One region of the Novibacillus thermophilus genome, then DNA from elsewhere that is predicted to be linked to it. Evidence: predicted binding sites of a transcription regulator. Region 1 holds the regulator's gene; the other holds the start of a gene.

The links. The regulator NrdR, encoded in region 1, represses ribonucleotide reductase genes. The targets are predictions, from matches to a motif close to AACACNATATATNGTGTT.
Region 2: a site for NrdR is predicted at 8,128-8,145, ahead of B0W44_RS13180 (vitamin B12-dependent ribonucleotide reductase). Genes of this name have one in related genera too.

What each region holds. Positions count from the first base shown of each region.
Region 1 covers NZ_CP019699.1:589,332-604,241, reverse strand. Annotated here, with positions in the region: gene ilvD (dihydroxy-acid dehydratase) at 1-1,121, opposite strand, end outside; gene B0W44_RS03035 (IS1380 family transposase) at 1,299-2,570, shown strand; gene rplT (50S ribosomal protein L20) at 2,916-3,275, opposite strand; gene rpmI (50S ribosomal protein L35) at 3,303-3,500, opposite strand; gene infC (translation initiation factor IF-3) at 3,534-4,088, opposite strand; gene thrS (threonine--tRNA ligase) at 4,308-6,236, opposite strand; gene B0W44_RS03010 (hypothetical protein) at 6,589-7,308, opposite strand; gene B0W44_RS03005 (helix-turn-helix domain-containing protein) at 7,673-8,992, shown strand; gene B0W44_RS18860 (hypothetical protein) at 8,994-9,116, shown strand; gene B0W44_RS03000 (histidine utilization transcription antiterminator HutP) at 9,169-9,633, opposite strand; gene B0W44_RS02995 (YciI family protein) at 9,652-9,933, opposite strand; gene dnaI (primosomal protein DnaI) at 10,027-10,968, opposite strand; gene B0W44_RS02985 (replication initiation and membrane attachment family protein) at 10,973-12,379, opposite strand; gene nrdR (transcriptional regulator NrdR) at 12,455-12,928, opposite strand; gene B0W44_RS02975 (Na/Pi cotransporter family protein) at 13,130-14,758, shown strand; gene gap (type I glyceraldehyde-3-phosphate dehydrogenase) at 14,846-14,910, opposite strand, start outside.
Region 2 covers NZ_CP019699.1:2,723,709-2,738,618, forward strand. Annotated here, with positions in the region: gene B0W44_RS13140 (hypothetical protein) at 1-458, shown strand, start outside; gene B0W44_RS13145 (TadE/TadG family type IV pilus assembly protein) at 571-936, shown strand; gene B0W44_RS13150 (Tad domain-containing protein) at 933-1,277, shown strand; gene B0W44_RS13155 (ISLre2 family transposase) at 1,342-2,685, opposite strand; gene B0W44_RS13160 (PepSY domain-containing protein) at 3,145-3,738, shown strand; gene B0W44_RS13165 (MATE family efflux transporter) at 4,083-5,459, opposite strand; gene B0W44_RS13170 (serpin family protein) at 5,661-6,935, shown strand; gene dat (D-amino-acid transaminase) at 7,048-7,902, opposite strand; gene B0W44_RS13180 (vitamin B12-dependent ribonucleotide reductase) at 8,212-11,526, shown strand; gene B0W44_RS13185 (metallophosphoesterase) at 11,744-12,475, shown strand; gene mntR (transcriptional regulator MntR) at 12,546-13,007, shown strand; gene B0W44_RS13195 (patatin-like phospholipase family protein) at 13,085-14,044, shown strand; gene B0W44_RS18215 (hypothetical protein) at 14,053-14,244, opposite strand; gene B0W44_RS13205 (L,D-transpeptidase family protein) at 14,514-14,910, opposite strand, start outside.

The DNA of each region.
Region 1 (14,910 bases):
CCGCCGCGTTCACTGTGCGGATTGTCAATAGGACGGATGACTTCTTTGTTTTTGATTTCGCACCCCTTTACATTTTCACGCAACGTTTTGCCGGTTACGGTGATACAGTCCCCGTGCAGCACCCCCGGCTTTTTAAACAGTTCGTTGAGAATGGCACTGACCCCGCCCGCTTCGTGCACGTCTTCAATGTGGTGGTCCGACGCCGGAGCGATCTTGGCCAAATGCGGGACACGCGAGGCCACGTCGTTTATGCGCTCAATCGGGTAGTCGATCTCGGCTTCGTGCGCGAGGGCCATCGTGTGCAAGACGGTGTTCGTCGAACCGCCCATCGCCATGTCGAGGGCAAACGCGTTGTCGATCGCCTCTTTCGTGACAATGTCGCGGGGCTTGATGTCTTTCTCGATGAGTTTCATCAGCTGTCTAGCCGACCGCTTGACGAATTCTTTCCTCTCTTCGGATACGGCCAGGATAGTGCCGTTCCCTGGCAATGCCAGACCGAGGGCTTCCGCCAGACAGTTCATTGAATTCGCTGTAAACATGCCAGAGCAGGAACCACACGTCGGGCAACCGTACATTTCCAGTTCAGTGAGTGTTTTTTCGTCGATGCTGCCAGACTGGTACGCTCCCACACCTTCAAAGACAGAGGACAGGGAGATGGACCTGCCGCTCTTGTCTTTCCCTGCTTTCATCGGTCCGCCGCTGACGAAAATAGTGGGAATGTTGACGCGCAGGGCCCCCATCATCATCCCCGGCGTGATTTTGTCACAGTTCGGGATGCACACCATGCCGTCAAACCAGTGGGCGGACACGACCGTTTCCACGGAGTCGGCAATAATTTCGCGGCTCGGCAGCGAATAGCGCATGCCGATGTGCCCCATCGCGATTCCGTCGTCGACGCCGATGGTGTTAAACTCAAACGGAACGCCTCCCGCCTCCCGAATCGCATCCTTCACAAGTTTGCCGAACTCTTGCAAATGGACGTGCCCCGGGATGATGTCCACGTATGAATTGCAGACGGCGATAAACGGTTTGTCAAAATCTTCTTCTTTGACCCCTGCTGCTCTGAGCAAGCTACGGTGAGGGGCACGGTCAAACCCCTTTTTGATCATGTCGCTTCTCATCTTTCTCACGGTTCCACATCCCCTTCTATATATGATATAAACCTGAATTTCGAAAGTAAAGTTGCTTGATCCAGTAATAAAGGTGCTCCAATCCTTGGTATAATGGTGTTTGAACGAACAACAAAACCCAAAGAGAGGGGCACCCGTTAGGTGAAGTCTACCACAAACATCGCCAAAATGAAAACAGAATTCACGCTAAAGAATGCAACCTCACACGCAGGGAGTAAACCCTTGCTTGCGTACCTTGAAAAAATCAAACTGGAAGACGCTTTTCGTCAGATAGGTTGCGGGAAAGGCCGGAATACGCTTTTTCCGTTCTTCAAGATCTTGATGTACCTTTTAGTCGGATGGCTACTGGGTTGCGAACGTATATTCCATTTCCGCTCATTGCGAGACGATTCGCTGGTACGTCGTTTTTTAGGTGGACGTTGTCCCCATCACACTCTTTTGTATAAAGAACTGTGCCGCGCTGCTGTCTCCATGCCCACGATCCGTCGGGACTTGAAGGCATTAAACCTTGATCTCATCACTCCCTGCCTATCCGACGAATGCATTCTCGACCTCGATTCCACCGTTGAGACGGTGTACGGGAATCAGGAAGGGGCCGAAGTTGGGACAAACGCTCAAAAGCCCGGACGTAAAAGCTTCCAACCACTCATCGCCTTTGAAGGAAAGTCCCGTCTTTACCTTAATGCCGAACTGCGTTCAGGCAATACGCATTGTTCCCGCAATGCCCATACTTTCGCGAAGGAAACCCTTCAACGTCTTCCTAAATCGTGTAAAGTCAAGTATGCCCGATTCGACAAAGGATTCGGCGGCGAAACCTTCTATAGTTTTTGGGAAGGCAAACAGATCGGCTACGTTGGCAAACTCAAATGGACGCATCGGTTAGCCAAAGAAGTCGCCAAATGTCCTCATTGGAAACGCTATGTGGACGGAGACGTCATCATCGAAGGCCTTTGTTTAGTGTACAAAGCCACTTCTTGGAAAAAGGCTCGAATGGTGGTCGTCATCAGGAAAGCCGAACGCTACGATGGTGATCAACTCCAATTCGACTTTCTTTGGGATTACGAAGCAATCGTGACCAATTTGGATTGGGAGCCCATCGACATTTGGCGTTTTTACAATCAGCGCGCGTGCATGGAGAACTACATCAAAGAAGTGAAGCACGGCTTTTCGATTCACCGTATTCCGACAGATTCGTTTAAAGCCAATGAAATCGATCTGTTGCTGAAGCTGTTGGCCTACAATGTATTCGAGCGTTTTAAGATGGACTGCTGTGAACCGGTTCATCGCCGCTATACCATTGCACGATTTCGTAAGGAGTTTTTCCATGTCCCTGGTACGATCATCTATCGCAGTCGCCAAGTCATTCTAAAAATCGCGGCAGCCTTCCAAAATGAGTACAGTTGGCGGCGCATGGAAGAACGGGTGGTTCTCCTACAATAATGCCTATCCAAACTTTTACATGGAAATAACCGAGCCCGCTTGTGTGGGGAGGGGGAAAGTGTATCCCAAGAACAAGAAACCCCATCGAAAGGACAAGTTTAGTTTCCACTTTTACTGTTTGTTTCCATGTGGGTAATGCTAGAAATAGCTGATGTTATCCACATTCGAAATTCGGGATAAAAATACTTTTTTTCTAACAAATAGAAGAAATCGAAACGCCCGAAAGGATTTTGTTTTAATAGCCAGTTTAACGCAAATGAGCCGTTCTGTCATTAACCGATACAAAAAAGTTCTGTCCAAAGTGTTTCTCTGGACAGAACTTGCGTCGAACACTTGTCATGCGATTTAGGCATTCACTTTCGATTTTGCCAGGTTCACCAGCTCCGAAAAAGCTTTTTCATCGTGGACGGCGAGATCGGCAAGCATTTTCCGGTTAATTTCCACCCCGGCCGCTTTCAATCCGTGCATGAACTTGTTATATGACAGTCCGTTCAGACGGGCAGCCGCATTGATGCGCGCAATCCACAGTTTGCGAAAGTCCCGCTTGCGGCGGCGACGGTCGCGGTAAGCGTACATGTACGACTTCATGACTTGCTGTTTTGCCGTTTTAAACAATTTATGTTTGGCACCGTAATACCCTTTTGCCAGCTTTAGCACTTTTTTGCGTCTACGGCGAGTCACTGGACCGCCTTTTACTCTAGCCACTGTCGTTCCCTCCTCGCGTGCAATGCGTTATTTGTTGGCAATCAGCTGCTTGATGCGCTTGACGTCACCTTTTGCCATGATGGTCGACGAGCGCAAACGGCGCTTCTGCTTCATCGTTTTATGCCCTAAGTTGTGGTTGTGATAAGCTTTCGTCCGCTTAATTTTGCCTTTTCCGGTTTTACCGAAGCGCTTGGCTGCGCCGCGGTGTGTTTTCATTTTAGGCATTTTCGGTCCTCCATGTTTTCGGTGTCATTTCGTTCAATGCTTTTCCCGCTTCGAGACAGGTGTTAAAATCATGACCATGCTCCGTCCTTCTAACTTCGGACGGCGCTCCACCTCGGCTTCGTCTTTCACTTCCTCGGCAATGCGGTTCAACAACTCCCGGCCGATGTCCTGGTGCGTGATCTCCCGCCCGCGAAAGCGAATGGAACACTTGACTTTGTCGCCTTTCTTCAAAAACTTCTTTACATTGCGGAGTTTCGTCTGCAAATCGTGTTCCTCAATGCTCGAGCTGAGGCGCACTTCTTTGACGGTGATCACTTTTTGCTTTTTCCGCGCTTCTTTTTCCCGCTTGCTCTGTTCGTAACGGTACTTCCCATAATCCATAATGCGGCACACAGGCGGCTTGGCGTTAGGGGCGACGTTCACGAGGTCGAGATTGGCCTCTTGTGCCAACTGCAGCGCTTCACGCAGTTTCTTAATGCCTAACTGGTCGCCGTTAGGTCCGATTAAGCGCACTTCCCTTGCCCGTATGCCCTCATTGACCGGCATGTCTTTGCTAATATTTGTCACCTCCGGGGTTAGTGTACCCATTTCGTTTACGAAAACAAAAGTGCGGACAAAATGCCCGCACTTCACGTCCAGCCAACATCGACGTCTACTCTTCCGTCTGTCTGAGACCTGCCAACTACCGCGAAAACGGCGTCGATCAGGTGAGAAGCGGGGCGCTTCTGCTTGCATTGGAAAGCTGATATGGTGTTACTCGTACACATTAGCATATCCCGGGAGGAGTGTCAACACCTAGAACGCACGTCATGTGTAGTTTTCAATCTGTTGGAGCACTTGATCGACAAACGCTTCGATCGAGACTGCCCCTTGATCGCCTTTAGCTCTCTCCCGGACCGAAACGGTGCGGTTTTGGGCCTCTTTCCCCCCGACGACAAGCATGTAGGGGATTTTCTGCAACTGCGCCTCGCGAATTTTGTACCCCATCTTCTCGTTCCGGCTGTCGACACTGGCTCGAATTCCCTTAGATTGCAAGGCGGATTCCACTTCCCGTCCGTAGTCCAAAAACTGATCGGCAACCGGAATGACCCGCACTTGCTCTGGCGACAGCCACACCGGGAGGTTTCCCGCATAGTATTCGAGGAGGAAGGCGACAAACCGCTCCATCGTACTGACGACGCCCCGGTGAATAACAACCGGCCTGTGGGCTTGTCCGTCTTCCCCGATATACTCCAAATCAAATTTGTCCGGGAAGTGGAAATCCAACTGAACGGTCGACAGCGTTTCATCTTTGCCTAAAGCTGTTCTCACCTGCACGTCCAACTTCGGTCCGTAAAAGGCCGCTTCCCCTTCCGCTTCCACGTACTCAAGGTCCATCTCGTCCATCGTCTCTTTCAGTGTCGTCTGGGCCTTTTCCCACATGTCGTCGTTTTGCACGTACTTCTCCGTATCTTCCGGATCGCGGTACGACAGGCGAAAGTAGTAGTCTTCGATCCCGAAGTCTTTGTATACGTGCTGGATGAGTTCTACGACCCGTTTAAACTCGGACTTCAGCTGTTCGGGTCGACAGAAGATGTGAGCGTCGTTGAGCGTCATCGCCCGCACGCGCTGCAACCCCGCCAGCGCCCCTGACATTTCGTAGCGGTGCATCGTTCCCAGTTCAGCGATTCGCAAAGGGAGATCGCGGTAGCTGCGCAATTCGTTGCGGTAAATCATCATGTGGTGCGGGCAGTTCATCGGACGCAAGACCAGTTCTTCATTATCTATTTTCATAGGCGGGTACATATCGTCCCGGTAATGGTCCCAGTGTCCAGACGTTTTGTACAACTCCACGCTGGCCAAGTGGGGCGTGTACACGTGGTGGTACCCCAGCCGTTCTTCCAGATCGACGATATACCGTTCAATCGTGCGCCTAATCTTGGCACCGTTCGGCAACCACAGCGGCAAGCCTTGCCCGACTTTTTCCGACAGCGTAAAAATGCCCAACTGCTTGCCGAGCTTGCGGTGGTCGCGTTTCTTCGCCTCTTCCAACCGCTTTAAGTATGCGTCCAACTCGGATTTCTTCGGCCAGGCTGTCCCGTATATGCGCTGCAGCATTTGGTTATCGCTGTCCCCGCGCCAGTACGCGCCGGCAATGCTCAACAGTTTAAACGCTTTGATCCGGCCGGTTGACGGCAAGTGGGGGCCGCGGCAGAGATCAAAAAACTCCCCTTGTCTGTATATCGTAATGACGGCATCGTCCGGCAAATCGCGAATGAGCTCCAATTTATAGGGATCTCCCACCTCTTCGTACAGCTGAATAGCTTCTTCCCGCGAGACGACTTGCCGCTCAATGGGCAAGTCCTCTTTCACGATGTTTTGCATCTCTCTTTCAATTTCCGGCAGATCCTCTGGCGTTAAGCTTTCGGGCAAATCTACGTCGTAGTAGAACCCGTCTTCAATCACCGGACCGATGCCCAGTTTCACGTCTGGATACAGCCGCTTAATCGCCTGCGCCATCAAGTGTGCCGTACTGTGGCGGTACACTTCCAGCCCTTCTTCGTCTTTCAAGGTCAAAATTTTGACGGTGGCGTCTTTTTCGATCTCCCGGTTTAAATCGACGACGCGGTCGTCGACTTTCCCGGCAACGGCCTGCTTCTTAAGGATTGGACTGATTGATGCGGCAACGTCCTCCACTGTCACGCTGGATTCAAACGCTTTGACAGAACCGTCCGGCAGGGTTACGTGAATGCTCAACAAGATCACCTCTCGACATGATTCTATTTTTTAAAACTAAAAACGCCCGTCCGCCAAAAGGGACGAGCGTCTGCGTCGTGGTTCCACCCTCATTCAGTTTACCGGAACAGCCCATCCGGTAAACCCTTCACCGGCATAACGGCGAAAAAACCGGCAGCGGTTACTGACGTCGACCGCGTTCCCCGCTGCAGCTCAAAGGAGGTAAGTGCGAGCGCCGCGTTAAAGGCCTTCCAGCCAAGGGCCTTCTCTCTTGCAACCGGCATCCCTTCACACTCGTAGCCTTGTCATCGCCGTTTCACGATGTCGCGTTTTCCGTATTGTAACGAGATTTTCCCCTCGAGTCAAGGCAGTGTTAAAGTTTTCGGTTGACTAACCACCAGCCGCCCAAACCAATGACGAGAAAGAACAAACCGACCGTTTCGTGGTGATACGTTTGTTGGTCCACTTGCGGCTGCTCACTGAGATATTCGCTAACTTCTGCGTACTCTTTCGCTGTCGCTGCGTCCATCATTTCACCGTTTTCAGGGTTGACAAACAAGTCCTCGCGCTGAGTCATCGTGCCGAGCACGTTGCCGCCGAATTTAATTTCGGCCTTTGCGACTGCTACTTGAGTTAAGTACTCTTCTTCTTGTAAGCCCTGAATCTCACTCTGTATGCTTTCGGCTTCTTTCTGGGCGTCGTTCAAAGCTTTCTCCGCGTCTTGGACAAGGGACTCCAACTCTTTTTTGTAATCCTCGTCCTCTACGCTTTGCATGAGACTGTGAAAGTAGTCGTAACGCTCTTGTAATTCGCCCACTTGTCGCTCAATTTCTGCCAGTTCTTGTTCCTTCACGGCTATTTCTTCTCGGACTTGTGCCTCCAGTTCAGAAGAATCCACATCAAGGATCACCCAGTCGCTGATGTTGACATAGTCTTGATCGTACTCCTCGGAGGCTCCGTACTTCCCGTCATAATAGTCCAATACGACTTTATCCCAAGCCGCCGCCTGCTCTTGTGAAGCTTCTTGACTCGCCGCCAACGCCGGCGTCGCCAGTACGAATGTCAAAATTAGAATAATGGCAACTCTCCGCATCTTCCATCCTCCTCTCAATCCATATTCGCTATTTTAGCATAACGGAAGTGGGAACAGTGTGACAAAATATAAACAATCCCAGTCGCAATTTTTGCTGAATCACCAGTAATATGCAGCGTTCCATCCCCATATATTGATGGCAAAAGGCAGATTACGGCTTTCGGGTAACGCCGCGACCCGTCTGTTCTAGAAAATCTGTCTTGTTGCTCTTCTGTACAAATGAGAGGTAATCGATGTAAAATTCTCGAACAATTTCCCCTTGTATGTAAAATTTTTATTTACGAAAACACTACAATTCATTATAATAACGTGTAGAATGTTTGAAATTGTTCGGGAAAGTAACGAATACGGGGGAGATTATGCGGTGGAACAACACATTGGAGAACTCATACGTCGCAAGAGGAAAGAAATGGGATTGACTCTGCAGGATCTGGCTGGTCCGCAACTGTCTGTCCCGACCATTAGCAACATTGAACGGGGCGTGACGCGTCACATCTCACAAGATAAACTGGACTATCTGTTGAACCGGCTCGGACTGAGTTTGGATGAACTGAAAGAGGTGGCTCAAGAAGAGGAGGAGTTAGAAGACTTTTTCGAAATTAAATTGGACCAGATCAATTCACTCATCTTGAATCACTGTTACGACGAGGCGGAAAGCCGCTTGAAAGCGTTGGAACACGAGGAAAGAAAAAAAGGGAACCCGACCCACCTGTGCCGCCTCACGTTTTTCCGCGGGAAAAATTTTATGTACCAAAAAAAATACGACCGGGCCGAATGGGAATTTCACAATGTCATTCGCCGCGCAAAAGAGTTGCACGTTCCTGAGGAAACAAACTTAATCTCGGAGGCATACGGAAATTTAGGTTACATTTCCTATTATCAAAACAATTTTAATGCCGCCATTCGGTACACGAAGCAGGCGCTCAAAACGTTCAACCCGAACGGCGAACGCCCTTACTTGAAAGGTCGCCAGCTCCACAACCTCGCACTGTACTACGAACGCATCGGCAAAGCGAACCAAGCTTACGGGCTAACGGTGGAAGCGATGTCGATTGCCCAGGAAAACAACGACTACTACAGCCTCATTTCCATATACATTTTAAAAGCGATCATTCAACAAAACTACTACAATGTAGAAGATGCCATCGACACACTAAAAGAGGCCCAAAAGTTTTTACATTTGACCAACGATCCGAAATTAACCGGGATTTTGTGGAACAACTTAGGAGAGAATTACTTCCTCACGGAGAACTACGACATGGCTGAACAGTGTTTTAAAACGTCACTGTCCATAAAGCATAAGCACCTTTCCAGCGAGTATTTGATTCGCACCTTTATGTTCCTCGGTCAAATTTCAGTTAAACGCGGCCTCTTTCAAAAAGGAAAAGAGGACTTGCACCAGGCGGTGGAACTGGCGGAAAAAACAGCCAACCACAAGTATTTAAGCGAAGCGCTGCTGATGTTGGCGGACATTTACATGGAACTTGAGGAAAAAGACAGCGCCCAGGAAGTGTTGGAAAAAGCTTTTGACCTGGCGAAGAAGCACGGGTTTTCGAAAGAACATAAAGAGGCCACTGTCCTGTTAGCCCAGTTACACGAGCATACGGACAATGAGAAATTTTTGAAGTACATGGGTGAACTGTACGCATTGGAAAAAGAGTACGTTAAGGGAGGGATAATTTAAGATGTTGAAAAAAACGTTGCTCGGATTTGTCGTTTTGGCACTGTTATCGCTTCCTGCCGTAGCGTTTGCTGGTGAGAGCTATCCGATCGGTTCGCACCAACCGACCGTGCAGAGCGATAACTGATAGCTCGATCTGGACGAAGCCCGCTGCCTCGACGATGGCAGCGGGCTGTCGTTTAAATGTGATTAATCCCAAGGCCCATGACCTCGTGTTCCGCCCCTTTAGCCGGAGCCCCGATGGTTCCGTACATCGCGACGGCAATCCAATCCTTTTCTTCCTTGGCATTGGGAGACTTCAGCCCTCTTAACACCGTGTAACGCAACCCTACGGTGCGCAATACGCTGCCGAACGAAATCTGCCCCCGGCTGATTCCGAGGAGCGCCTCCATCATGGCGTGGTACAACGCGTGCTCTTCGCGGTACAGATCGGAGTCAATAAGGGCTTGACGTTTTACTGACGATTCAATAGAGCCAACGACTTTCTGCGGGTCCATGGACCCGACCTTGCCAGTGACAATTAAATACCCGCGCCTCCTGACGGCCTGCACCAGTTCTTTTTCCTCGCGACCGTCCGAGAGCAGCGTCACCATCATTGCCATTTTGCCGATGTCACCTCGTAACAACGGCTCCCACCGGTCCATCGAACTCCTCCCCGCGAGCTAGTTTTGCAACGGACCCCGGCCTGTCACCATTTCCCATTCGTGAATGTGATACGTCCGCGCCCCGTGAACGACGTACGGATCGTTCTCGACGTATGCTTTGACCGTGTCATACGAGTCGGCCCGGTAAATGACGAGTCCCCCTGCGCCGTCGGTGAAACGTCCGTTCGCCAAAATTTTGCCCTCCTCTCGCAATTTAGCGAGGTAATCGAGGTGTTGCGGACGATACACGTTACTTTTTTCTTCATCACGCATCGGCAACAACACGGCAAAAATTTTCATATCACTTCTCCTCTCTCGAATTCATATAAAATAAAAACTTCCCCAACCAGAGAAAACGTGCCATACGTAAATGAAAATGTCAAAGATGTGAGACTAGCGTTCAGCCGTACGGCGGTTTGGCCCGCCAACGTGATAGGCCTCAGTCTCGTGTCTGATTCGCTCCATGATGCGCCCTGCCTTGACAGCTTCAAAACCGTTTTTTTGCGAATAGGCGAGATGTTCTTCCAGTTCGTCATACGTGAAGTTGGAAGTGTAAACAGTCGGGAGATTGTGGGACACACGGTACTGTAAAATACTTCCCAACACTTCATCTCGCAACCAAGGAGACACCCCTTCGGCTCCGATGTCGTCCAAGATGAGGACGGATACTCGTTTCAACTCTTCTACTTTTTGGTGTGAAGAACCTTCCTGAATGGATTCTTTCAACTCCCGGAAAAACTCGGGGACGTACACCATGTAAACGGAAATGTCGCGCATTGCCAACTCCTGCGCCATGGCCCCGGCGATACAGCTTTTGCCGACGCCAAAATCGCCGTAGAGGTACAGCCCTTTTCGCTTCTCTCCCGGGCGGTATTCGGCAGCGAACGCCATGGCAGCAAATATCGCCTCTTCTCTCGTGGCGTCGAGCTCCAGTTTTTCAAAGGTGACGTTCAACACGTCGTTCGGTATGTAGTGGCTGCGAATTTTGTTTGTGCGGCGCTTCTTCTCCTCCATCTGGCGCTGTAACGGGCACGGACTGAGACGGAGGTCGATGTAGCCGGCGTAAGGAACGAGGAACGGGCGGTGGCCCCGGACGAGGTTGGGGCAGTTTTCAAGCCCGGGACAACGGTCGCAGTGATCCCACTCGCGAATATACTGGTCCAACCGGTTTAACGACCGAAGGTACGCGCCTTTCTCCAGCTCGGGATGTTCCCGCTGAAAACGGCGCATTCTCGGTTTTGCCAACAGTTGTTCAACCCTCTTTTCCGGATCGACAACCGCTTGTTTGGACACTTCTTGTAACACGGATTTGATCGTTTGCCGAAAGGCATCCATCGCCCTACTCTCCTCTCGATCGCGCCTGCTGCAACTTTCCAAGGAGTTGCTCGAATCTCACTTGCCGTTTTCGCCGGCTTTCCTCTGATTCCACTGGCGGTTTCTTCGCACCGTCTGACTTTGCGCGATTTTGTCTTTGAGCAGTCCTCCGTTTTTGATTCTTTATTTCGGTCGACTTCGGGCGTTCACGCCGGTACAGCTGTTTCAACGCGAGTTCTTGCGCTTCCTCGACGGTTTGAACGTTGGCACGCTTCCAGTGCCCAGCCATCTTCTCCACGAGCGACCGCGGCAACTTGTAATCGTTCGTCAACAGGACGTATTCAATGAGCACGTTGACGACGGCGAAGGGAAGGCCGTACGTTTCGACGAGTTCTTCCACCAACTGGACGTCCGCCTCCGGCACTTTTCCGCCGCGCTGGTACCGTTCCAACAGTTCCAGCGGCGACAGCTTGGCCAGCCAGCGGCGGTGCTTTTCTTCCACGCTTTCGGAAGGATCGCCCTCCGTCTCACGCCCACTTGGGGTGCGCCGCTGTGCGTTCACTTGGCGAATGTCCGGGGGGTGTCCGTGACGGTAGCGGTATTCCTGTTTGATGTACGAATGCAATTCCTCCAATTGGAGTTCGTTTCGCTCGTCGTACAATACGGGGTTTTGCAGAGCCTTGCCCAGTGCGACGACGTCTAACTGGTAAAAAAACGCCCACTGACGAATCTGATCCCGGTCCTCTTCCGTCAAGTGGTCGATAGAGCCGACGGGAGACGCCTGTGCTTTCAGAAAATCCCAATCCAGCTCATCACCGTCAAACGAAGGGCCTCGCTCCGCTTCACTGGCAGAAGCTGTCTCAAGTTCAGCTAAAAGCGGCTGATACTCGCTTTCATCTCGCACCGTCAACTCAGACGCCGTGATACTCGTAAACACGTCGTTAAACTTTTTTGTTACATTCTCGAAACCGTCCCTCTCCCTGATCCTTTCGGGGCAGAACCGTTCCCGCACCTGGCGGAAACGCTCTTTTCCCAAACGGTTCATCAACGTGATGCTCAACACATCCGTCTGAAAAAACGCGCGCGGTTCCAACGGCGGAATGACTTCATACTGAAAAGACCGACCCAGTTCTTCTCGGCGCTCGTACGTCTTTAACAGCCCGACGCCTTCCAGACGGCGCCTCGCTTCCAGCACTTGATCCAGCGGGAGGGACAACAAGTTCATCAGAAAACGGTGCGTACAAGGCGGAGACTGGCTCCCCGCATAAGCTCCGCCTTGCACGCACAACGTCATGTACAAGCTGACGGAATCTGTACCGATAATCGGCTGGTACAAATGGACGAGCACACCGACTGCAGCTGTCTCAAGGGGCCGTTCCGTTACGACGGACCAACTGTCGTTCGGGCTCAGTTCTCGCCATGTCTGGTTCATCCGTGCAAACCTCCGGTCAAACCAAGTGACTTGTTGAAGTGTCCTACCATTATAGCACGGCGCCAGAAGTGGATATTACTTTTTTTGAAATGGAGTCGGCTTCTTGAGCAGCTCTTCCAATTCTTTAACGAACACGTTGATGTCTTTGAACTGACGGTACACGGAAGCAAAGCGAACGTACGCCACTTCGTCCAGGTGGTACAGCCCTTCCATGGCCATCTCCCCGATGTCGCGGCTGGAGACTTCCTGTTCCGTCGTTCCCTGCAGGTCCCGCTCAATGCGGGACACGAGGTTCTCCAATTCTTCATAGGGGACAGGGCGCTTCTCGCAGGCCCGCACCAGTCCTCTCAGCAACTTGTCCCGGTTAAACTCTTCCCGTGATCCGTCTTTTTTAATGACGATGAGCGGCTTTTCTTCTACCGTTTCAAATGTCGTAAATCGCCGGCTGCACGCTTCACACTCCCGCCGGCGGCGAATAGACTTCCCTTCATGAGCGGGACGGGAGTCCAAAACGCGCGTACCGGTGTGATCACAATACGGACATCGCACTCCATCACACATCCATTTTCACCAATTTGTCTTACTTTTTATTGTACAGCAAACGCAGCCATTCCTCTACAGTTTGTCCATAACCGGATAACTCAAAGAATACGCCCGAACTCCAAACAAGAGACAGTTTCATCCTTGTCCCACTTGCTGTATAATGGTCTTCGGTTTCATAAAACGGACGAGACAACAGGAGGACATGCGATGGAGGGCATATCCGTTCAAGAAACGCTCTTCCTCTTTTTGGGCGGGTTAGGCATTTTTCTGTTTGGGATCAAGTACATGGGAGACGGACTGGAAAAGGCGGCAGGAGATCGTCTGCGCCTCATTCTCGACCGGTTGACGACAAATCCCGTGATGGGCGTGATCGCCGGTATTTTGACGACCGTCCTCATTCAATCCAGCTCCGGTACAACGGTGTTGGTGGTCGGGTTTGTGAACGCCGGTTTGATGACTCTGCGTCAGGCCATCGGCGTCATCATGGGAGCGAACATCGGGACGACGGTGACCGCGTTCATCATTGGACTGAAAATTGAGGATTACGCGTTGCCGATTATTGCCCTAGGGGCGGTACTCCTCTTCTTTTTCAAATACGAACACATACGCAATATCGGACAAATCATTTTCGGCTTCGGCATGCTGTTTTACGGACTGCAAACGATGGGGACTGGCTTAAAGCCGCTAAAAGATTTGTCTCTTTTTCAAGATCTGATGGTGGAATTGGGACAAAACCCCATACTCGGCGTTCTGGTGGGAACCGTCTTTACAGTCATCGTCCAGAGCAGCAGCGCCACCATCGGCGTGTTGCAGCAGTTGGCCGACGACGGTGGCGTGGCGTTGCGCACGGCGCTTCCCATTTTGTTCGGGGACAACATCGGAACGACGATTACCGCGGTACTCGCCTCCCTCGGCGCCTCTCTCGCCGCTAGGCGCGCTGCCCTTTCCCACGTCTTATTTAACGTCATCGGTACGATCATCTTTATATTGGCTCTACCGTTGTTCTATCCCCTCGTCACCTGGTTGGGAGAGATGACCGGAGCGGACATCCGGATGCAAATCGCGTACGCCCACGGTATCTTCAACTTCACGAACACATTGATCCAGCTTCCGTTTATCGGTGTTCTCGCCTACATCGTCACGAAAGTCATTCGCGGAGAAGAAGAAATCATCGAATACGGTGCCAAAAACTTGGACACCCGTCTTTTAAACAACCCTTCTGTCGCCTTGGGACAAGCGGCGAAAGAGCTGGACCGCATGGCACACCTCTCCTTCAAAGCGTTGAATAACGCCGCCGACTACTTCTTCCACGGCAAGTCGAGAGACTCGGAATTGGTGATGCAGCGGGAAGAAGTCATTAACGACTTGGAAAAGAAAATTTCGGACTATTTGACGCAAATATCGTCTAGCACTTTTTCCGCTGCTGAATCGAACCGGCATACGCTGTTAATGCAGACGATTAACGACATTGAACGCGTCGGAGATCACGCGACGAACGTTGTCGAATTAGGAAACTATAAGAAACGGCACAAGATCGTCTTTTCAGATGAAGCCTTTGCTGAGTTGCAGGAAATGTACGCTTTAACGCTGGACACGTTCGGTATGGCCATCGAGGCACTGAAACAGAATGACACAGAGTTAGCCCAAAAAGTTATTCAGAACGAGGAAAAAATTGACAAGATGGAACGAAAGTTCCGGAAGTCCCATATCGCTCGCTTAAACAACGGGCATTGCACGGGGAATGCGGGGGTTGCGTTCTTAGATTTTATCAGCAATTTGGAACGGATCGGCGACCACTCGATGAACATTGCCCAGTCGGTGTTGGGAGAGTATTGAGACAGACGCCCACTACCGGCGGCACCTCCGACCAAAAAACCGGGGCAGCTTCCAACCGCCCCGGTTAATTCATGATAATGCCGCTGTTTATGAGGAATACACCATTTGACGTTCAGGTTCAGAAACGCGGTGCTCCATTTGATCGGCCATGT
Region 2 (14,910 bases), 1.5 Mb from region 1:
TAGAAATGAACATTGAAAAGATTCTTCAATTCCAGAATGAACTAAAACAACTAATGGCGGAATATAAGAAGAACTATATGCCGGTCCGCCAATATACGGAAGAAGATGTGATGAACCTGGTAGAAGTTTTAGCAGCATTTGACTATTACATTTATAATCAAGCCATCTTAGATTACGAGAATACAGAACATTTAATGCTGGTAAAGGATCACTTGCATAATAATTCCCAGCTTCGGTCATTGATAACAAGAAAGGAAAACAACTATTTAAACTGGTTTACAAGCAAGGAACAAAAAGAGAAACTGGCAAAGGATATTGAATCAATCCGCCTCGTTGAAAAAGATAAACAATATGACAGGGAGGAACATATTAAAACTGCAAAGCAAGTAATTATCGAGGAGCAGCTGAAGGCAAATGAAGCGTTAAAGAAGGAATCCCGCTTTCCAGTATTTGTTTAAGGCAGGGGAATCTGCTTTTTCAGGCAGATTCCTCAGCAAATTTTTTTAAGATAATCGATTCCTTTAATTAGGTTTGTAAGAGGTGCGTCGAATGGAATTTATAAAATAGTGCCTGAAAAAAGAGGAAGGGTCGGCAACGATTGAATTTTTGGGAATTATTCCGTTAGCAATTTTATTTTTAGTAATTTTAATCGAATTTGTCGCAGCGATTCATGCGGTTGCTGTTGTGGAGTCAGCAGCCAACGAATATGCCAACGTATATGCAATGACAAAGGATGCTTATGAAGCGAACGAAGCAGCAAATCATATTTTAAACAGCTCCGGGGATCACATTCAGCCGGGAGCTATATCTGTTACGTCAGGAAAGGAATTTACTGCTACCGTTAATGCAACGATAGATTTGATGTTTTTGTCCAATTATTTTCCAAATTTGAAAGTACCATATTCTGCCACAGCTTATGGACGGGTGATTGAATGAACAAATGGTTTGCAAAAATACGGAAACAAGAGAACGGGAGCATTGCCATATTTGTTGCCGGCTTAATCAGCATAATGATGATATTATTTATACTTGTCCTAAATTTAGGCTCGGTTTACGCTGTCAAAGAAAAGTCTGCCACTACTGCACAGCAAGCAAGCCTTGCCGCTACCAGCGCTTTTTATGAACGGGTTCAGGAAATCGTATTCAGTTTTGACCCGTTTTCTTATTTGCCGGAGGAAGTAGAAGATACAACAATATTAGAACCATTTTTCAGTTTGAACTTCAAAATTCAAGAGAGGGCCAAGTTTGAGTCAAGTATTTATAGGCAGTTTTTTTAACACCTTAAATTTGAAAGCGGATTCAAACCCTTAGGATACTCTCTTGGTAAGAATTTTGCCTTTTTTAAAAGCCAGACAACTCTTTTAATGCTTTGTAAACTGGTATGTTAGCTTTTCTTTTTAGATATAGAACATTGTCTCTAGTGGCTTCACCAATTGTGCTCGTAACTTTTTCTTTATAGTATCTTGGTGGGTTCTTTTCCACCTTTGTTTCAGTCCATTTTTCAATCCTGCCAAATAGTGTTTTTAAGGTCAATTTATCCAAGTAAGCTACCAAACCAGTGAACATGGCACTTACACCTTTATCCACCCAACTACGGCCATTTTTAAGTCTTTTGGCAAATACACTCATGGTTCCTTCTGCACTACCCATCGGACGCATTCCTGTTGTATCTATACCCTGTTCTTTAAGCCAGTTACGATAATCTCCCAAGGCTTCTGGATATTTCTCTAATTGGCGAATAAATGCTTCTAGACGTTCCTCTTGCTCATCATCCTCTAGCGTTCCGACTGCACTGTTAAGCTCTGTAAGCAATTTCTCATAATCATATGATGCAAGCGCCTTACGAATTGGACGATAACGTGGGTGATGACGGAACAAACTTCGAATCTCCCGTGCCACATGGAAACGATCAAGCGAAAAGAATGCACGATCTTTGAAATAGTCACGACAAGTTGTAATCCAATTTGCACCATCTCCATTTATTACCAACTTATGAAAGGTTGGATCATACTCAAAGTTTTCGATGAGAAAGTCCTCAAACGCCTCCCAAAATGGCTGGTTCCCTTCATGTACGAAATGGCGTTTATTCTTCAGTCTTACTCGTTTCCCATTGACTTCCCAGCCTTGATGAACTGCGGCTATTTTCTCTTCTTTTCCCTTTTTTCGTTTACCTTGACGTTTTACAAACAAACCATCGACCTCTACAAATAATACAGGTTGATGTACATGCTCACGCTTTTTTGGAATACTCGAAACTTGTAATAAGTGTTGACGGATTGCCTCATGACTAATAACCCGATAGCCTAAAAGGGTTTCTAACGTACTGGCTGCTTTTCGATAGGAAGGTCCCTGAACAGCTAATTCAATAGCTACCTCCTCAATCAATGGGCTAAAAGAACCTGCATCCTCAAACTCTAAATAACGATCAAGGAGAAAAACATATTCCCCTGTCTCCCGGTCACGGTAATAATTACGATTTAATTCAATCTCTCCGAAGAGACTAGTTATATGATATTTTCTTTTATCAATGAGTCGATAGCGTTTTTTATCTCGTTCTTCTGCAATCTGCTTGTCCATGTCCTCTAATAGTGTTTTCATGACCTTTGAGAAGGTTTCCTGTAATTGCCTCCAAACTAATTGCTCAATCTGTTTTAAATTTGGATATACTGTGTTATTCTTTTGCATGAGGGGTTACTCCTTTGTTTGTGATTTAGTTTTGGTTGACTAAGATTCTACCAAGGAGTAACCCTCTTTTTCATGTTATTTGCTTATTAACTACCGCGCTTTCGCTTGGTGGCCCCCTCATTTGTTGAGCGTTCTAACGTTCCCTCAACAAATGAGGGGGTTAAATTTTGCCCACAATAATTTTACTCATACCATGGAAATAACCGAGCCCGCTTGTGTGGGGAGGGGGAAAGTGTATCCCAAGAACAAGAAACCCCATCGAAAGGACAAGTTTAGTTTCCACTTTTACTGTTTGTTTCCATGTGGGTAATGCTAGAAATAGCTGATGTTATCCACATTCGAAATTCGGGATAACCTGTATCTTATCTGGAAATTCTCATCACCCATTTCCGGCTGTCCGGATCAACTGGAAAAACGGGTGAATCGAAGTTCAAATACTATTATACGAGGAGGTAAAAAATGAACAATAAAACGTGGATCGCGGTGATTGTGGGGGCTGTTCTTATCAGTGTGGCGGGATTGGGCATTCAGCACATAACGGCTTCATCTGACAACAGCCAGCTGACGACTAAAGAGATTAGGGAAATTGTGCAAGACAAATATCCGGGCGAGGTAGAGAAAATAGAACTGGAGCGGGAAAATGGTAAGCTCGTTTATGAAGCGGAACTCAAAGGACCGAAAGGTGAATATGAAGTGACATTAGATGCATTCACGGGTGATGTGGTCAACCTGAAGGAGAAATCGCCTCAAGCGTCACAAAATGACGATGTCAGTAAAAGGACAACTGACGGAACGAAAGAACAAGAAAACCACAATAAGACATCTGGCTCTGATGGAAAGACGTCAGAAAACAGTGAGGAGAGCCCCTCACCCATACGGATCAGTATTGATCAAGCAGCAGAAATTGCTTTGCGAGAAGTGCCCGGAACAATTAAAGAAATGGAATCCGACGTGATTACTTATGAGTTTGAGATCGAGACGGATTCGGGAGAGGCAGGAATTGAGATTGACGCTCTTACCGGTGAAATTATCACGATTTCGTGGGATGACTGATAGAAAACGGTTATGTTTGTACATCTTCTGCCTGTCACAGCCCCGTTCCGAAAAACGGAACGGGGTGTTTCACGTTTTCTTTTTGCTGTTTTCATATTCTAAAACGTCTTGGTACTCGTATTCGAATAGAGAAATGATCAGGTGGTTGAGCGTGTCGGCAAAGCGTTTAAACAGGGTGCGGATCATCCTACTTCGCTTCCTTTTTTAAATTCTGTTCACCTGTTAGCATAGCCAGGGAGAAGGACGATTATCCCGTCAATCGCAAAGGCAGCACGCGTCCTCACTGTCGCAGATCGGTGTCGATGCTGCTCTTACAGGCGTTTGACATTGGCTTATCGACCCTATCACCTTTTTTGGATGATGAACAGGCGCAACAAAAAGCCGAGGGCTGCACACGTCAATCCAGCGGTAATCCCGATCCAAAAGCCGAACGGCCCCCAGTCGGTGAAAGAAGCCAGCCCGTATCCGACTGGAATGCCGATCCCCCAATACGAGGCGAGGGCGGTCACAAACGGAATGGTGACGTCCTTGTAGCCGCGCAACACCCCTTGGAGCGATGCTTGTGCTGCGTCGGACATCTGGTAAAAGATAGCAAAAATAAGGAATTGTTTCACTAAATCCACCACTTCGCCATTGTCAGAGTACAAGTGTGCGATCTGTTCCCGGAAGAAGTACAGGAAAAGAGAAAAAATTGCCATCATGCCGATTGCCGACGTGACACCTAAGCGGGCGTACTGTTTAGCGTCGGCAAAACGTCTCCCTCCCGCTTCAAAACCGACGACAATTGTGAGCGCCATGGAGATACTCAGAGGGACCATGAACAACAGGGACGTGAAATTTATCGACGCTTGATGGGCGGCGATCGTCACCGTGCTGAACATTGTGCTGACCAACAGGGTGACGACGGCAAAAATACTCGATTCAAAAAAGACGGAAAGCCCCATTGGAACACCGATCCGGAGCTGCTCTCTCCACGTCTTGAGCGAGGGGGAAAACCACTTGACGAATAGGTGATACGTGCGCATGTTTTTCACTTTAAAGGTGATGATGACACAAATGATAAAGATAAACCAATAAGTGGCAGCCGTCGCATACCCGACACCGATCCCGCCGAGAGCTGGAAAACCGAATTTGCCAAAAATGAAAAAATAGTTGAGCACGACGTTGACTGGAACAACTAAGAGCATGATCGCCATCATAATGTGTGTATAACCTTGTGCGTCAAAAAAATAACGGAGGACATTGGCCGCGAACAGCGGGACAATGCCGAAGGACAGCCCGATTAAGAAGTGCTTAGTGATGTGGTGAACATTTGGTTCAAGCACCATGAGCGACAAGAGCGGTTCGAGAAATACAGCTCCCACTACCAAGACGATGACCGAGAGCAGGACGGACAAATAAAGCGACTGGGTCACCGACTCGCCGATTTTGTGGCGCTGTCCACTGCCTAGCAACTGGGAAACAATGGGGGTAACCGCCATTAAAATCCCGTTCATTCCAGTAAAAACGGGCATCCAAATGCTCGACCCTATGGCTACGCCGGCTAGATCGTCTGTACCCGAACGGCCGGCCATCATCGTGCCCACTAAGTTCATCGCATACAAGCCAACTTGGGTCACCATGATCGGCCAAAATATCTTGAAGAGTAGAGCGACTTTTTCCTTTGGTGTTTGGGCGTGATGCATGGCGGCATCCCTCGCAATATATAAACGTTCATCCATACGAAAAACCCGGCATATTCTGAACGAATACCTCCCGGGCTTGGTTCCACTCTGTCGGAGAGAAAGCGACTTTTGTGTTGATTGTGATCTAATCTATCACGTCATTAGCATTTTTTCAACTGACAACGGAGTGAAACACCTGGGCTTCCCGCTCGTCTAACGTAAGGAGACAAGAGGATCAGGAAGGACGGTGTATGTGCGATGATACGTCGTCACGTGGGATACGTGTTGACGACCGTTGTCGGAGTGGCTTTGTTGTTTGCTTCTGGCTGCGGTACGGAGAATGGCAATCCGAACGTTCCACCTAATGAAAAGGATGAAACGGCTTACGGAGCTGAAGACGCAGCAGAACGCGTGCTCGCGGCAAACAACCGGTTTGCGTTTGAACTGTTTGCGAACGTGAGGCTTGAAGATGCCGGGCCCAATACGTTTATTTCTCCATTCAGTGTCGCCACCGCTCTGTCCATGACGTATAACGGGGCGGCAGAAGAGACGAAGGATGCCATGGCAGAAGTCTTACACGTGCGAGATCTCAGTATGGAAGACGTGAACCGCTCCCAGGCTGCGTTACACAGCGTAGTCGAACGAACGGATTCCGATGTGGAGCTCAATGTCGCCAACGCTCTTTGGGGCCGAGAAGGGACGCCGTTTCGACCGGATTTTATACGGCAAGTGGGAAAATTTTACAATGCGCAGGTGACAGAACTCGATTTTGACCATCCTCAAGCGCCTCACGTCATCAACGAGTGGGTGCGAGAGGAAACGAACGGCAAAATTGAAGATATAGTAGACAGCATCGATCCGGAAACGTTCCTCTTCCTAATGAATGCCCTTTATTTTAAAGGGAAGTGGACAAATCCTTTTGATCCGGCGGGCACAGTAGACGCCGATTTTTACTTGCGAGACGGGGAAACAAAGCGAGTCCCGATGATGTCCCAGTCGGGAGAGTACGCATATTACGCAGGCAACGGATTTCAAGCTGTAGAGCTGCCTTACGGCAGTGGGCTATTCAGCATGACGATCTACCTTCCTGAAGATCGATCGAGCTCGGAAGCGTTTTACGCACAACTCAACGTTGAGAACTGGGCGAAATGGTCGACTGAGTTTGAAAAGATGTCTGGCACAATTCAACTTCCGCGCTTTCAGTTAACGTACGAAACAACATTAAACGAGGCGTTAAAAGCCATGGGCATGGAAATAGCGTTCGACGAACAGCGAGCCAATTTTCACCGGATGGTTGACTTGTCAGCTGCCCCAGACGAGAATGCCTTTATTAAACAGGTGAAACACAAAACGTTTATCGAAGTGAACGAAGAAGGAGCAGAAGCATCCGGTGCGACTTCGGTTGAAGTGGGGATTGTGTCCGCTCCTGTCGACTCCTTTACTATGAGGGTGGACCGTCCGTTTTTCTTCACCATTCAAGACCGTGAAACGGGAACGCTGTTGTTCATGGGAGCAGTCGAGGAGCCTGAATGAAGCAGTCCGCGCCATGGGTCGGGCATACACCTGGAATAACCTGTTCGGCTCAAGTCGTCCCGCAACAAAAAGCGCTTGTCTCCCACAAGGGGGACAGGCGCTTTGCGGTGGCTCATTCAGCTTTCATCGCTGTCTCTTCCACTATGAGATCATAAAAAGCTCGTTGCAACTGCTTCGTCACGTCGCCGGGTTGGCCGTTCCCGATGGCGCGGTTGTCCACGTGGGTGACGGGACAGATTTCGATGGACGTGCCGGTGACAAACACTTCGTCCGCTTCATACAGGTCTTCGCGCTTGAACGGCGTCTCCTTGACGTTCGTATTTAATTTTTCGGCTAGCTGGATCGCTGCGTGACGGGTGATGCCGTGTAGGATGAGATGGTTGGCCGGGTGCGTATAGAGTGTTCCGTTTTTGACGATGAATACGTTTGTCGAACTGCCTTCCGTAACGGTGTCGCTCCGGTGTAGAATGGCTTCTTGACACCCTTGTTCTACTGCTTTTTGCTTTGCCAACACACTTCCCAGCAGGTTTAGGCTTTTGATGTCACAGCGGAGCCAGCGGATATCGTCTGTCGTGATGGCGCGAATCCCCTCGGCGTGCAAGTCGCGTGGCGGGTTGCTATCCATGATGTAGCCGGTGAGCACGGGTGTCGCGGAGGTTGGAAACGGATGGCGGCGCGGCGCCGCTCCGCGGGTCACTTGAAGGTACACGCTGCACGTGCTCCGCCCTTCTTGCTCGATTAACGCTTGAACCTTCTCTTTTAGTCGTCCTATTGACACAGGGAGGTCCAGCATTAATTCGCGGGCGCTGCGCTCAAGGCGTTGCATGTGTTGATCCATGAGGAACGGTTGCCCGTTGTACACGCTAATGACTTCGTAAATCCCGTCTCCGAACTGGTAACCGCGGTCTTCTAAGTCAATTCGGACGTCTTCCCGGCTCTTGATCTGGTCGTTTACCAATACAAGCATCTTTCCGTCTCCTTTATTCAGTGTCATAGCATTAGTGTGCAGAAATCGGCCAAAAGTTTCAACCGATGATATCCTATCACGTCCACGCCCCACGTCAATACTTGATCAGCGCCAAAAATGCAAGCCGTCAAAAAATGAGGAATAAAGTGTACGGCAGGGTTTGGACAAGCTAAGGGGGAGAAAATAGTGAGAAAGGAGACGAATTGGGCGATTTACAACGGTATTTACACTATATATAGTAGTGTTATAATGAAAATTACATATATATAGTGCTGAGTGCGCGACACTCGGCAACGAGGAGGACTCACCTTGAAGATTAAACGCTACTATACAAAGCCGGGAGAAGATCCCTTTGCATCAGTGGAATATACGCTGAGGGATTCGCGCATTACGAATCCAGACGGATCTGTCGTGTTTGAAATGAAAGGGGCAGAAGTGCCGAAACATTGGTCGCAAGTCGCGGCTGACATTATGATTTCTAAGTACTTCCGAAAGGCCGGAGTGCCGCAAACTGATGAAAACGGCGAACCGATTTTGGACGAGAACGGGAAGCCGGTCACAGGACCCGAGAGAAGCGTTAAGCAGGTTGTCCACCGTTTAGCGGGATGCTGGCGGGACTGGGGGGAACGGTACGGCTATTTTGATACAAAAGAGGACGCACAGGCCTTTTACGATGAGCTCGTGTACATGATGCTTCACCAGATGGCTGCGCCCAACTCGCCGCAGTGGTTCAACACTGGGCTCGCTTACGCTTACAATATTACCGGGAAGTCACAAGGCCACTACTACGTGGACCCTGAGACGGAAGAGATAAAACAGGGTAAAGATGCGTATACACGTCCACAGCCCCACGCTTGCTTCATCCAATCCATCGAAGACGACCTCGTGAACGAAGGCGGCATTATGGATCTGTGGGTGCGGGAAGCGCGCCTGTTCAAGTACGGCAGCGGAACGGGGACGAACTTCTCCAACATCCGCGGCAAAGGGGAACCGCTGTCCGGCGGTGGGAGTTCGTCCGGACTGCTCTCCTTTTTGAAAATCGGCGACCGCGCCGCCGGCGCCATTAAGTCCGGCGGAACGACGAGGCGGGCGGCGAAGATGGTCTGTCTCGATTTGGACCATCCGGACGTCGAGGAATTCATTAACTGGAAGGCGAACGAAGAAAAGAAGGTGCGGGCGCTCATTGAAGCCGGGTACGATCCGTCGTTTAACGGAGAGGCGTACGAAACGGTGTCCGGACAGAACTCCAACAACTCGGTGCGCGTCCCGAATGCGTTCTTTAAAGCGGTAGAAGAAGATGGGACGTGGAAGCTGATTCGCCGCACTGACGGCAAGGTCAGCAAAGAACTGCGGGCCCGCGATCTGTGGGATCAAATCGCCGATGCGGCCTGGGAGTGTGCGGACCCCGGAATCCAGTGTGACGATACGATTAACGAATGGCACACGTGTCCAGCCGGAAGTGACGGTCAACTTGGTGCCAAGCACAACCGCATCAACGCGTCCAACCCGTGTTCGGAGTACATGTTTTTGGACAATACGGCGTGTAACCTCGCGTCCCTCAACTTGCTGAAATTTTTTGACGCCGAACGCCGCCAGTTCGATATAGACGGACTGGAACACAGTGTCCGGTTATGGACGATCGTGCTGGAAATCTCGGTGCTGATGGCCCAGTTTCCGTCCAAAGAAATCGCGAGGCTGTCTTACGAATTCCGGACACTCGGGCTCGGCTACGCGAATATCGGGACGGTGTTAATGGTGTCCGGCATCCCGTACGATTCGAAGGAGGCATTGGCCATTACGGGAGCCGTCACAGCGATCATGACCGGTACAGCTTACGCCACGTCGGCTGAAATGGCGAAGGAGCTCGGCCCGTTCAAAGCGTACAAACACAACAGGGAGCACATGCTGCGGGTTATTCGCAACCACCGCCGCGCCAGTTACGATGCTCCGGAAGACGAGTACGAAGGGCTGACGATCAAACCACTCGGCATCAGTGAAGAACACTGTCCGAAAGATTTGCTCGCGGCGGCCCGTACGAGCTGGGACAAAGCGTTGGAGTTAGGGGAACAATACGGATACCGCAACGCGCAAGTCACAGTGCTGGCGCCGACCGGCACCATCGGGCTGTTGATGGATTGCGACACGACAGGTGTCGAACCGGATTTTGCCCTGGTCAAATTTAAAAAGCTGGCCGGCGGCGGTTACTTCAAAATCGCCAACCAATCCATCCGCCCGGCCTTGAAAAACTTGGGTTACAACGAGAAGCAAATTGAAGACATTTTGACTTACGTAACCGGGACTCTCTCGTTAGACGGCGCTCCTCACATCAACCGGGAGTCGCTCAAAAACATTGGCTTTACAGACGATGACATCAAGAAAGTGGAAGACGCCCTTCCAACAGTGTTCGAACTGCCTTACGCGTTTAATGTGTCGACACTCGGGGAAGAGTGTTTGTCCCGCTTAGGGTTTACGCCGGAACAATACCAATCCCCAGAGTTTGACTTGTTGAAGGCACTCGGCTTTACGCAAGAGCAGATCGACGAAGCGAACGACGTCATTTGCGGTATGCTGACGACGGAAGGCGCTCCGCACTTGAAGGAAGAGCACTATCCCGTATTCGACACAGCGAACAAATGCGGCAAACACGGAACCCGTTACATCCACTACATGGGGCACATTCGGATGATGGCCGCTGCCCAGCCGTTTTTGAGCGGTGCCATTTCCAAGACGATCAACATGCCAGAACACGCAACACGAAAGGACATTCAGCACGCTTACTGGGAAAGCTGGAAGTACGGCTTAAAAGCGATCTCCATTTACCGGGACGGTTCGAAAAGTTCCCAACCGCTCAACAGCAAGGGAGATAAAAATGAGACAAAAGAAACCGACACGGCAGTGGAAACAGATATCCAAGGAGCGGAAACAGTCCAACCTGCGGCCACTTCTGGCGAGTACAGGGAGTTCATCGCCAAAGGGCATGCGACAAGCGAACGGCGCCGGCTACCGCGTCAGCGGGAAGGGTTCACCCAGGAAGCACGCATAGCGGGGCAGAAAATTTTTGTGCGAACAGGTGAATACGAAGACGGCTCCCTGGGGGAACTGTTCATTGACATGCACAAAGCGGGGACGACGATGCGCGGGATGTTGGACGCTTTTGCTGTAGCCGTGTCACTCGGCCTGCAGCACGGCGTTCCCCTTGAAAAATACGTCGACGCCTTCACCTTTACGCGGTTTGAGCCGGCCGGTGTAGTAGATCACCCGAACATTAAGATGGCCACTTCCGTCGTCGACTACGTGTTCCGGATGATCGGCATGGAGTATTTAGGCCGAAAAGACTTTGTTCAAGTGCCGCCAGCCGATGAAGAGCTCCGCTACTACCAAAACAAGTTGAAACAGCAGGAGAGAAAAAATCGAACTGCCGATGTCAAACAAACGGCAACTCAAAGGGAGATGGAACAATCGGCGGACAAACCAACCTTACCCCAGCTTGCCGAGCCAAAGTTGAACAGTGCGAAAGTGGCGAGCAACGGCGCTCCCATCTGCACTGAGTGCGGCGGCATGACGAAGCAAAGCGGGACGTGTTACGTCTGCCTCGACTGCGGTTCGACGACAGGTTGTTCGTAAGATCGGCTTTTGTACGGGCGCTTCCTTTAGGGGAGGCGCCTTTTCATACTACACATCCTGCACCACTTCTTTCCATTGTGGAGACAGCTTCCGCATTCCACGCAGAAAAATGACAGGAGAACTGGGATCCGTAGAGCATAAATGGCAGAAAAAGTTGCGCGAGAGGACTGTTTCGGTCACAATATAATGGACGATGTCACTGCGGGAGATATAAAATATGCGTATATTCGCCATAGCCGATTTACACTTGTCGTTTAATAAAGACGTCACCTTGTACGACATCGACGCGGAGAAAGACCAATACAAACCCATGGACGTATTTTGCGGGTGGGAGCGTCACTTTGACAAAATTCGGGATAATTGGTTGCAAAGCGTATCCGAAAACGACACCGTGCTCATTCCCGGAGACATCAGCTGGGCCATGAAGCTGGAGCAAGCTGTCCACGACTTTCGCTGGATTCACCAGCTTCCTGGCCGGAAAGTGATGTCACCGGGCAACCACTGCTACTACGTGACGACTAAAAAGAAAATTCGCAGCGTCCTTCCTGAAAGTATGGAGTGGATTGACGGAGACTACACACTGGTGGGAGACTATGTAGTGGTTGCAACGCGGGGGTGGATACTGCCACAAGATGCCGACTGGGATGAAACGTATGACCGCAAAATACACGACCGTCAAGTGGGGCGCCTCAACCTCGCCCTGGAAAGTGCGCGGAAAGATCACCCCGAAAGACCGGTCATCGCCATGTTGCATTACCCACCGCTTACGACTTACGCTCCGGACAGCGACTTTTTTCACGTGTTGAAACAGTACGACGTCGAGTTATGCCTTTACGGTCACCTGCACGGAAACGCGCACCGAACTGCGATTAACGGTGAAGTGGACGGAATTGAACTGCGCCTCGTCTCGTGTGATTATTTGAATTTTAACCTGTTGCGAGTCCGATGACAGGTCTCGACTGTGTTATGATAGAGTGGACGGATGAAAAGGACGAACGAAAGTAGAGGAGGAAGTCGAGATGCCGACACCAAGCATGGAAGACTATTTGGAGCGCATCTATCAACTGATAGAAGACAAAGGGTACGCCCGCGTTTCAGACATTGCCGAACACTTGGACGTGCATCCGTCTTCGGTGACGAAAATGGTGCAAAAACTGGATGAAAAAAAGTATTTAGTGTACGAAAAATACCGCGGTCTCATTTTAACCCCGAAAGGCAAAAAAATGGGCAAACGCTTGGTGGATCGGCATGAGCTGTTAGAAGAGTTCCTTCGCATCATTGGCGTGGATGAGGACCTCATCTATTCAGACGTAGAAGGCATCGAACACCACTTGAGCTGGGATGCCATTACGTGCTTGGAATACTTGGTAGAGTACTTCCGCGACGACCCGAAGAGGATTGAGGATTTACATATGCTCAAAGCTGCCGACGAAGCGGAAGAAGCGGAAATGGAAGAAAAAAATAGAGGAGACAGTCGGTAAAAAACCTGCGATCGTCACGATGGCAGGTTTTTTTGTGAAACTGCATCATACGATATACACAAAGGGAGATGGAGGTGGTGCCGTTGTGGGCAAACGCTGTCTTTCAAGGGGGAGGCGTAAAAGCGATTGGATTGGTCGGGGCACTGACCGTCGCCGAACAGCGCGGCTACCGGTGGAGACGGATGGCGGGAACGTCGGCAGGAGCGATTATTGCGTCGTTAGTAGCGGCAGGGTATACGGCTGAGGAGATCCGTCGCGTGATCGAAGAGTTGGACTACACCCTGTTTACAGAACCAGGAGCGTGGCACTTATTGCCTTATATCGGACCCGTGGCGCGGTTGTGGATAAAAAAAGGGCTTTACTCGGGGAAAGAAATCGAGAGGTGGCTGGATGACTTGCTGCGTCAGAAAGGGGTCCACACGTTTGCCGATTTAAAAGCCGGCACATTGCAAATCGTCGTTTCCGACATCACCCGGGGGAGACTGGTGGTACTACCTGAAGATTTGAAGTTGTATGGACTGTCGGCAGTCGACTTGCCGGTGGCCCGGGCAGTGCGGATGAGTTGCGGGATTCCCTTTTTCTTCGATCCGATTGTGCTTTACAGCCGATCCGAACCGAAGCGCAATTACATGGTCGACGGCGGTGTGTTGAGCAATTTTCCGTTGTGGCTGTTTGATGAAGAAGCACCCAAATGGCCGACGTTCGGCTTTCGCCTCGTGTCCGAAGATGGAGAGGCCGCGCCACATGAGATACGAGGGCCGTTCTCTCTCTTTCGGGCCCTTTTCCAAACCATGATGGACGCGCACGACACAAGACACTTAGAAGAGCAAGACAAAGTGCGTACAATTCTCGTCCCTTCATTAGGTGTAAAGTCGACCGATTTTCACATCACCCCGGAAAAGAGCGCGGCTCTCTTTGACGCGGGAAAAAAAGCAGCCGAGAAATTTTTCCGGCAATGGGATTTTCAGCAGTATTTAAAGAACTTCCACGGCAAGGTAGTTGTGACGATCAACAGGAGACAGAACAAGCTGCCTTAGGCTTCCGTTTACTGACTTTTGCGGCGCGGATGCCAACCTTTCTTGTGCCCGTCTATCACTTGGAACGGGTAATGTTTGCGCCGTTTGCGTTTTGCCAGTTTTCCCCTTTGGTTTTGCCGGTGTTTGCCCGTGCGCAGCGCTTTTTGATACTTTTTGTGTTCGTCTCTCGATGCGGAGTGAGGCCGTCCAGCCCATCGCAAAAGCCACTTCGGCGGAAATTTGTACAGGTAGAAAACGATCCCGAAAACGGCGAGGGGCAGGAGGACGCCCCCGGATTGCGGGCGAACCCGGCGAACACTCCTACAGCGATCAAAGCAACCATGAGGTACATCCAGCTGTTTCGGTAGAACATGGCGATACCCCCATTCCGGCCGGTTGTGTGAGCGGGTTTACTGTCATTGTCCCCGTTTTCATATCCGGTAATCACAATTGTATTGTATCGCAAGTCGCTCTAAAGTGCCATATCGCGCTACTCGACTAACCCCAGCTCCAAGTACTCTCGCCAACTGATTTGCGCGGTCACTTCCCAGTTCATATCTCGTTGCCAGCGCTTGACCGCCGCTTCCAACCCGTATCCGAATATGCCGTCGACGGGTCCTTCGTAGTAGCCGGAAGCCCGCAACCGGTTTTGTACGAGCAACACATCGGAACCTTTGTCCCCTCGGACAAGGGTTTTGAGCGCCCACTCGTCGCGCCTGGGAAGAGGGCCGTCTACGATGACAAGTGTGCCGGTGTTCACGAGGGAAAACAGTTCTTCAACGTGTTCGTTAAACATGCGAAAACACCCGTGACTCGCATCTTGGCCAATTGTGTGTGGCAAGTTCGTGCCGTGGATCCCGTAAATCCCCCACGGCACATTTAATCCG